2 regions of the Paenibacillus sp. FSL E2-0190 genome follow, and region 2 is predicted to be linked to the other one. Evidence: a T-box and tRNA genes for the amino acid it is inferred to sense, from the RefSeq annotation. Region 2 holds a T-box; the other holds one or more tRNA genes.
The links. A T-box is a leader RNA that pairs with one kind of tRNA and senses whether it is charged. The one in region 2 lies ahead of argS (arginine--tRNA ligase), so its partner is inferred to be a tRNA-Arg.
Positions count from the first base shown of each region.

Region 1: it has a tRNA-Arg gene. The T-box ahead of argS (arginine--tRNA ligase) is inferred to sense a tRNA for this amino acid. The anticodon was not compared.

Region 1 covers NZ_CP150306.1:183,543-188,477, reverse strand. The annotation lists gene NST25_RS00925 (phosphoglycerate kinase) at 1-379, opposite strand, end outside; gene gap (type I glyceraldehyde-3-phosphate dehydrogenase) at 496-1,506, opposite strand; gene NST25_RS00915 (sugar-binding domain-containing protein) at 1,620-2,672, opposite strand; tRNA gene NST25_RS00910 (tRNA-Arg) at 2,941-3,015, shown strand; gene clpP (ATP-dependent Clp endopeptidase proteolytic subunit ClpP) at 3,209-3,805, shown strand; gene NST25_RS00900 (GDSL-type esterase/lipase family protein) at 3,895-4,533, opposite strand; gene NST25_RS00895 (DUF4163 domain-containing protein) at 4,645-4,935, opposite strand, start outside.
Region 2 covers NZ_CP150306.1:5,680,347-5,685,281, reverse strand. The annotation lists gene NST25_RS25025 (cellobiose phosphorylase) at 1-1,207, shown strand, start outside; gene argS (arginine--tRNA ligase) at 1,266-3,131, opposite strand; T-box leader at 3,172-3,390, opposite strand; gene NST25_RS25015 (hypothetical protein) at 3,640-3,999, shown strand; gene NST25_RS25010 (collagen-like protein) at 4,045-4,935, shown strand, end outside.

The sequences.
Region 1 (4,935 bases), 1.5 Mb from region 2:
CGTTTTTCTCTTCACCTGGGTAGAAGCGAACATTCTCAAGTACAAGTACGTCGCCTTCGCCTAGCTCAGCGATTTTTGCTTTTACAGCTTCGCCAATTGCTTCGTCAGCTTTAGCTACTGGTTTGCCAAGGAGCTCGGACAGACGTTCAGCAGCAGTAGTCAAACGCATGGAATCTACGAATTCGCCTTTAGGACGACCCATATGACTCGCAAGAATGATCTTTGCACCGTTCTCGATCAAATATTTAATGGTTGGAAGTGTTTCGCGAATACGAGTATCATCAGTAATTTTACCGTCTTCTACAGGTACGTTGAAATCCACGCGTACAAATACGCGCTTACCCTTTACTTCTACATCACGGACGCTTTTTTTGTTCATGATTAATTCCTCCACACCCAAAATTGTTTCTAGCAGGAAACAAGAAATACATTTAGAAAGAGCGGAAACAAGGAATTTCTGTTTCCGCTCTATAGATGTTGCTTATATCAAGTCAATTACTTAGCGATTTTAGCGAATTTCTCCAAAGTACGAACCAATTGTGCAGTGTAGGACATTTCATTGTCATACCAAGCAACAGTTTTAACCAGTTGTTTGTCGCCAACAGTCAATACTTTAGTTTGTGTAGCATCGAACAGGGATCCGAAAGTCATACCTTTGATGTCGGAAGATACGATTTCATCTTCAGTGTAACCATAAGTGTCTGGATCGGAAGCTGCTTTCATTGCTGCGTTGATTTCTTCAACAGTAACGCTCTTATCAAGAACAGTTACAAGTTCAGTCAGGGAACCAGTTGCAACTGGAACACGTTGAGCTGCACCATCCAATTTACCTTTAAGTTCTGGAATAACCAGACCGATTGCTTTAGCAGCACCAGTAGTGTTAGGAATGATGTTCTCAGCTGCTGCACGAGCGCGTCTGAAGTCACCTTTAGCATGTGGAGCATCCAAAGTGTTTTGGTCGCCAGTGTAAGCATGAATTGTAGTCATCAAGCCTTCAACGATACCGAACTTGTCGTTCAGTACTTTTGCCATTGGAGCTAGGCAGTTAGTTGTGCAAGATGCGCCGGAAATAACAGTCTCAGTACCATCAAGAATGTCATCGTTAACGTTGTAAACGACAGTTTTCATGTCGCCAGTAGCTGGAGCGGAGATAACTACTTTCTTAGCTCCACCTTTCAAGTGTTTTTCAGCTGCTTCTTTAGTTGTGAAGAAACCTGTGCACTCAAGTACGATATCAACGCCTAGGTCGCCCCATGGCAATTCTTCAGGGTTACGGTTAGCAAGAACCTTAACTTCTTTACCATTGACTTTGAAGAAGCCATCATGCACTTCAACATCACCTTGGAATTTACCTTGAGTTGTATCATATTTAAGCAAATGAGCAAGCATCTTAGCGTCAGTCAAGTCGTTGATTGCTACCACTTCGATACCTTCTACATTTTGAATACGGCGGAAAGCAAGGCGTCCAATACGTCCAAAACCGTTAATTCCAACTTTTACACTCATTGAATAGTTCCTCCTAGAATTCGTTTTATTTATTCAAAACAGACGGTGAGGTCTGTCATGACAACAATGTTAAGTATGATGCAAGAAGTATGTTATTGCCTGCAATCTAAAAACTACGAAGATAGCTGTAGTTGATTGTCAATTTCCTTGCCTATTTCTACTGCAGCAGCCTCGTCCGTGACGAGAATATTCTCCTGCCCGAAACGCAGCATGGCATGAATGGCTTTGGCCTTGGGTTTGCCTCCTGCAATACCGATGACTTTCTCTGTCCGAATAATATCTTCTAGACGTAGACCCATCGTAAGCATGGTATGGACAACCTGACCCTCTTCATTGAAATAATAGCCAAAAGATTCGGCCACTGCCCCTTCACCCTGGATTTCCGAGACTGTAGCCTCGTCCAGTTTGCGGCGGCGGGTCATTTCAATGGCATCCCCAATCCCATGTACAATAATACGCGAACTACGGATGGTTTGTACAATCTCTCCAATATTAGAGTCAAGTGCCAGCGATTGGTATGCATCCCCGCTAAGCAAATCAGGGACATGCAACAACCGGTAGTTGGCTCCAACCCGCTTTGCCATGGTTGAGGCAATCGTGTTGGCTTGAATCTCCATACTCTCTCCTAATCCTCCACGCGCCGGAACAAACCAAGCGTTCTTATAGGAAAGGGACAACGGCGGTGCCAGTTGATCAGCCATATCGGCAAGCGTCGATCCACCTGTGACGGCAACTGTATCATCTGCGCGAAGTATACTCAGCAGCGCTTTCGCACCCGCTCGGCCAAGCTCTCGTTTGGTGAACGGCGATGACTCACAATCACCCGGTACTACAATAACTTTATCCAGACCATACGTTGCTCGAATTTTCTCTTCCAGCTCATCCAGACCAAATAGGCTCTTAACAACCGGCTCTAGCAAATCAAGCAGTCTACGTCCAGCAGCGCTAATGCGCATGCCAACACTCTCGATCTCAATAAGCCCTTGCGATTTCAGAAGATCCGTCTCGGCACGCAGTACCCGCTCAGTCATATCTAGCGAAGCGGCTAGCGTTCTGCGCCCAATAATATCGGACAGCATGATCTGATGAAGAATCGTGTACCGTCTCTTAAGGGTTTCCATGAGATCAGGCAGAAGCTGCTTTTGGATATCTAATAAATTACGCATACTTTCACTCCTGCAACTTCGTCTTCCTCTATTCCCTTGTTCATGGTCTCAAAACGTCCCGGGTAAACTTTTTAAGTCCCACCCATATTCTAACCAAATATTGCTCGAAGCGCAAGTCTTCCGAGAGTAGAATTCTCAAGCGCTTGTCTTCTTATACATTAATAAGGTCAGAAAAAGATATAGCGCCCGATGCCTGTCCCTAGAGCGCTTGTCCAGTATTAATATTACATTGCAATTGTGTAAAAATTGTATTATAATCATTTTTGTTGCGCCCGTGGTCCAATGGATATGACGTAGGCCTCCGAAGCCTGAGATCCAAGTTCGATTCTTGGCGGGCGCGCCATTAATTTCATTTTTGCACATAATTTAGTAGTGCCTATACTACTACTTAACCAAAGAGCCGCTTGTCGGCTCTTTTTTTTGAATATAAGTTTGACTTTCTTTGACTTTTTGTTTGAATTTGTTTATCATGTGGGTAATACGGCAAGAGTAAAAATGAATACATTTGAAGAACCAATATCAAGGAGGTTTTCCACGTGAGTTATATTCCTATGGTAGTAGAACAGAGCAACCGCGGCGAGCGCGCTTATGACATCTATTCCCGCCTGCTGAAGGACCGCATCATTTTCCTTGGAACGGAGGTTAATGACGTGGTAGCCAATTCTATCATCGCACAAATGCTGTTCTTGGCTGCCGAAGATCCTGACAAGGACATTCACCTTTACGTGAATAGCCCAGGCGGTTCCATTACTGCAGGTATGGCTATTTTTGATACAATGCAGTACATTAAACCAGACGTTTCCACCATCTGTGTGGGGATGGCAGCTTCCATGGGAGCTTTCCTGCTAAACGCTGGCGCCAAAGGCAAACGCTTCGCACTGCCTAACAGCGAGATCATGATCCACCAGCCTCTGGGTGGTGCTCAAGGTCAAGCAACGGACATTGAAATCCGTGCCCGCCGCATCCTCAAATTGCGCGATAAGCTGAACCGTATTCTAGCAGAACGTACGGGTCAACCTCTAGAACGTATTGAGAAGGATACAGATCGCGACTACTTCATGACTGCTGCAGACGCGGCTGAATACGGTATCGTAGATAAAGTAATCGAGAAGACATTGCCTAGCGGTGTGTAAGCTATAAAGTAAAAATATAAAGAGGCTGTGCTCTATCCGTTATGGTTAGAGCACAGCCTCTTTATATTTTATAGAAGACCTAAATCCAATTAAGCCAGCCCGCCATAACCTAGCGCATCCAGCTTCTCGGCAATTACGCGATAACCCCGGCCATTCGGATGCAAATGATCGATGGATAACAGCCCTCTCTCATTTCCTGCGAACTCACTGTAAATCGAAGCAAATCCACATACTCGGCTGCTGTACTGTGCTGCGTATTGATTAAACTGCCTGACCCACTCTGTCGCACCAACCACCTGAGGATAGGGGTTATATAATCCCACAATTCTAATGATAAAAGGTCTACGCGTCCTTGCCTTCAATTGTATAAGGATATTCATAATTGCAGAGAAATTTTGTTTGCATTCCTGAAGCGATCTGCGCAGTTCTGCGGATAAGTTGCCTTGCTGTCTTGCTGCTGATTTGGCCGCGTGAATCAAATCATTACCACCGATAGACACAGTGATGATATCGGCTTCTCGAACGGCTTCACGCATCATGGAATTTCCGCGCAGCCGCTGCTCCAGCTCTGAAGTAGTCATTCCGTTCACGCCTAAATTCGTAGAGGCTACAGTAGTCCGCAGTCTCCCTTCTGCCATTCTACGGTAAACCGGAACAAAACCGTTACCTGGCAGAGCACCAAATCCAGTCGTCAAGGAATCGCCAATTGCAGTATATTGGTAGCCCATAGCTCTCCCCCGTTCATAAACTAGTTACTCCCTTTAGCATATGAACAAGAGACAACTCTGGTAAGGGGAAGATGTCTTGTGCCGACATTAGCGGAGACGAAGCATTTCCATTTATTTTATGCCAGCAAACGGGCTACTGCCATCCGGCAAAAGCTCTTTGAAACTAAAAGTATACTCAGGGAAGCCTGCAGCATACGCTGTGTACTCATATAATTGGAAGAACAGAACAACCTTGTCGTCCTTCAGATAGAAATATTTCTCCGTATTCAATCCGTTGAATCCTCCCAAATAACTATCCTCTGCCTTCAGCAGCTTGCTCAGCTTTGCATTCAGCTGTTTTTTGTAGTTTGGATTAGCTCCAAACAGGTCGCCCAACAGTAGACGTTTACCATCCTTAAGCGA
Region 2 (4,935 bases):
AGCAACAGTACCGTATACCCGTAAGCACAGCTTTGACTTTACAGAAGAAAAGGCGACGTTGCTGGATCACGCACGGAAGGAAATTGCTTATATTAAGGATCATTTCCTGCATGACACACATCTGTCTTCTTACGGTGATGGAGACTGGGATGATACGCTCCAGCCTGCAAATCCACAGCTGAAGCAGTATATGGTCAGCAGTTGGACAGTGGCACTTACCTATCAGACACTTAATCAGTTCTCAGAGGTACTTCGTTCAGTTGATCAAGCTGAGGCAGAGGAACTGAAGGCGATGGTGGAAGGGATCCGTAAGGATTTCCATACTCATATGCTTCAATCCGAAGTGATTCCTGGCTTCCTGTATATGGAAGACCCTGAGCAAATTAAACTTATGGTGCACCCAAGTGACACAGAAACAGGTATTCAGTACCGTCTGCTGCCTATGACGCGCAGTATGATCAGTGAGCTGCTTACTCCGGAACAGGCCGAAGCACACTATGATGTCATTCAGGATAAACTATTCTGCCCTGACGGTGTGCGTCTGATGAATCGTCCAGCTCAATATGTTGGCGGGGTCAGCACTCATTTCAAACGTGCGGAGCAAGCGGCTAACTTTGGCCGGGAAATTGGACTTCAGTATGTGCATGCACATATCCGTTATGTAGAGGCTATGGCTAAGCTCGGTAAAACCGATCAGGTCTGGAAGGGTCTGGCAGCGATTAATCCGATCGGAATCCGCGATGTGGTGCCAAACGCTGAACTACGTCAAGCTAACTCCTATTTCAGTAGCTCGGATGGTAAATTTAACACCCGTTATGAGGCACAGGAGAATTTCGATAAACTGCGCAATGGTGACGTAGCTGTTAAAGGTGGCTGGAGAATCTATTCCAGCGGTCCTGGGATCTATATGAACCAGTTAATCTCGAATGCACTGGGGATCCGTACGGAAGGTGGAGACTTAATTGTTGACCCTATTCTGCCGGAATCGCTGGATGGAATGCACTTTAGTTTTGAATATGCAGGCACTAAGGTAGACTTTATCTATCACCTTACAGGTCGTGAGATTAGTCAAATTACTATCAACGGTACGGAAGTGCAAACAGAAGGTACACCTAACCGCTATCGTAGTGGTGGTGTTCGCATCAAACGTGCGGACTTTGATCGTCTCAGCACGGAAGCTGGAAATGTGATAGAGATTTATAAGTAACATATATATAGAAGGGCAATCTCCGCGTTAAGCGCGGAGATTGCCTTTTTTGTGTTTTTTACATTCGGCTCGGTGTCGGTAACCCAAGCACTTCGAGCACATCTCCCAAGATGTCCTTGAATCTTGAAGTGAGCCAGAGGCGGAATTCGATCGTAGCTGGATCGCCTTTTAGAATCGGACATGCAGAATAGAAGTTGTTGAACAGTGTAGCTAAGGTATGTGCGTAAGTGCAGAGCGTATTTGGCGTTAACTCTATACTTGCTGAATGTAATATCTCGGGCCAGAGGCTTAGCTGTCTTAGCAGCGCAAGCTCTGCTTTTTCCAATTCGGAAGGGAACTGAAGCTGTGCGGCAGCTGTAAGGATTGGGATCGTAGCTTTACTCAAAACGCTTGTCGCACGCGCAAAAGTATACATCAGATAAACTCCGGTATTGCCGGATATTTCGGTAGCCTGTTTGAAATCAAACACGATTTCCGTTCCTAAATTAAACCGTAGCAGATAGTAGCGAATCGCAGCAGTGGCAATCAATCGGCTGGAGAGGCCGTCTTTATCGGAACGTGAGTGCTCAATGTTCTGTTCCATAAGCTCCACCAGATCGCTTAACTTAATCCCGATTCCCTGACGTCCGGACATAGCATAAGAAGATTTGCCTTCTGAAATATCTATACCCAGCTCGGCCGCCGAAGCGGGACTAAGAGATACAACACCATAGCTCACATGATGGAGTTTGTCTGCTTGCTCGTTATAACCTAGTGCCCCTAAGGCTTGCTTAACCATCTGTTGTGGATATTCCTGTCTGTAATCGATCACATTGATGACTCTGTCCGCCTGCCCATAAGATTCTTGGGTTCCAGTTAATCCAGTTGTCCATAAACCGGACGAGAATTCGCTATAGGAAAAATCTTTGGTCAAAAGACCAAATTTCCAGAGATGATAGGCAATATCTTTGGCTGTATACGTTAAAATCCCATTCGAACGCACCAGCACCTTATCGAGCTGATGCTCCTCTGAATCCGCTCCAATGTTAGCCTCTGTTCCTTGCTTCAGCACCCAGCAGCCTGCGAGTTTACCTTCAGTCTCTTGTACAAAAACGGCTGTCTGCTTCAGTAGCTCAGCTGCGGCTGCCCAAAATCCCTCTTTTAAAATACTGCTCTCCCATACCAGCAAATCATAATAAATCCCAAAATGTTTCATTTCCTCTACATGCTCTCTAACGATGCGTTCAGCTACAAGGTTGCCCAGCCAGGCTTCGTTACCGCCCCCTAGTTCAAGTGAGTGGAGTATATCAGTGCGCTTGTGTGTCATCTCTGGGTTCAGCGCATATTCTTTGTTCACTTTGGCATAAAGATCCCAGCAAAAATCACCGAAACGTTGGTGTTCCCCTTCTAAAGGTATATTTAATAATCCAACAACTGTATCCGCCAGCTGATTGCCGAGATCATCAATGTAGTTATGGACCTCTACGTTATACCCAGTTCTTTTCATAATTCTGACTAGAGTATCGCCGATACAGGCGTTTCTTAGATGACCTACGTGAGCGGCTTTGTTGGGGTTGATAGAAGTGTGCTCGATGATGACTTTTTCGCCAGTGCTGGCAGGCAGTTCAAAGGAATGTTCAGCCCAGCTTTGCCAATTCATATACAAATTGATAAATCCGGGAGCAGCGACTTCAACTTTTTGTAAAAGACCGGCGAAGCGCCCTTGGAATTGAAGTTCTGCTTTCACTAATTCTGCTATGACCATTGGGGATTTTCGTAAAGTTTTGGCTAGCTGCATAGCGATATTGCATGAATAATCACCATGTTCTAGATTTGCTGGCTGTTCGATCAGAATGGCAATGTCCTCTGGATAGTCAGCTCCTAAGGTATTGAATACACGTTGTACACTGTGCTCGATTCCGTCTTTGATGATTTGATTTAACATGGTATACCCTCCTTTGAAAATACAAAAAAGCCCTCGTCTCAAAAGAGACGAGGGCTTTAGCGCTCGCGGTACCACTCTCGTTGCTGAACAAGTTGTTCAGCCACCTTACGGGATAACGGCCTTCAGCCGGGACTTCCTACTAAGGTTCAGAAGTCCATCTCACGGGTGCGCTTCATTAAAGGGATCTGTACCGGCTTACACTCTCCCGGTTCGCTGAGGACTAGATCTCGTTAATTACTCTCCCGCTCATCGATGCTTAATTAATTTTTACCAGTATACCTAATATTTCATAAAAAGCAATAGTGGTTAGCTTCTTAACAATCTTGGTTGCTCTTTGTTGTTAGATTATCAGTTTAGTAGATTATAAATTTGGAAAAAGAAGGCTGTCTTGTTATAGGACTAGCTGTTCCTTTGCACAACAGTCCACACGCTAACTCAAGCCAAGGAATATTACTATACGGAGCCACTAATCTTTCAATTTGTAGTGGAAGGGAGGAGTGAATAAAACATGGCTATTTTTTCTACTGGACCTATAGATAACAGCCCGATCCTAGGGGTCAGACCGTCGCAACTGGTAACCGTAAAAGTAGTTAATCGGGATTCTCTTAATCCTTATAATCTAGTTATTCAAGGTTTCCTTCTTAACGGATCAAGAACGATGTATGTGAATGAAACAGTAAATCTAGCACCTAATCAAGTTTTAACTAAGAACTATTTTGCCGACTTGGACGCATTTGAATTTGTGTTTACAACAGTAGAAGCAGTTGAAGCAGAGGTTGGGATTTCAGTCTGGGGAAAACAGAACTCGGGGGCATTGGTAGATCCTCATCGCATAGTTGCGTGGGAGAAGCAGGCAGTATTAATTTAATAATTATTTTTGTGACACAGTTAACGTTAAAGGAGTGATGAGAAATTGAGTTATTTATCTACCGGACCGATAGACAATAGTATGGTAGGGGGTGTAAGACCTACTCAGCATGTTACTGTCAAAATTGATAACCGAAGTGACATTGATTCATCAATGGCTCTTGTTCAAGGATACTATATGGATGGGACAAGAACTTTATATGTAAGCGAGCTGATAAATGTAGCACCTAATGAAGTTATAACACGTGATTATTATGGCGATTTTGATGCGTTCGAATTTATTTTTACAACTACAAGTCTGGTAGATGATCCGATTCAAATCTCAGTATGGGGAAAAAATAGCGTTGGCCAGATTGTGACTGCCCATCGACTTGTACATGCAGAATTGCTTGGTGTAACGCAAGGAATAACTGGCGCGACCGGGGCGACTGGTGCAACGGGAGCGGATGGAGCAACAGGAGCAACGGGAGCGACCGGCGCAGGAGAGACTGGAGCTACTGGTGCAGATGGAGTGACTGGGGCGACTGGTGCAACGGGAGCGGATGGAGCAACTGGAGCGACTGGAGCAGGAGAGACTGGGGCAACAGGTGCCGATGGAGCTACAGGTGCAACAGGAGCCGATGGAGCAACGGGTGCAACAGGAGCGACCGGAGCAGGAGAGACTGGGGCGACAGGAGCCGATGGAGCTACAGGTGCAACAGGAGCCGATGGAGCAACGGGTGCAACAGGAGCGACCGGAGCAGGAGAGACAGGTGCAACAGGTGCAGATGGAGTGACTGGTGCAACGGGAGCGGATGGAGCAACGGGTGCAACGGGAGCAGACGGAGCAACCGGGGCGACCGGAGCAGGAGAGACTGGGGCAACAGGAGCAGATGGAGCTACAGGTGCAACAGGAGCAACGGGAGCAGACGGAGCAACGGGAGCGACTGGAGCAGGA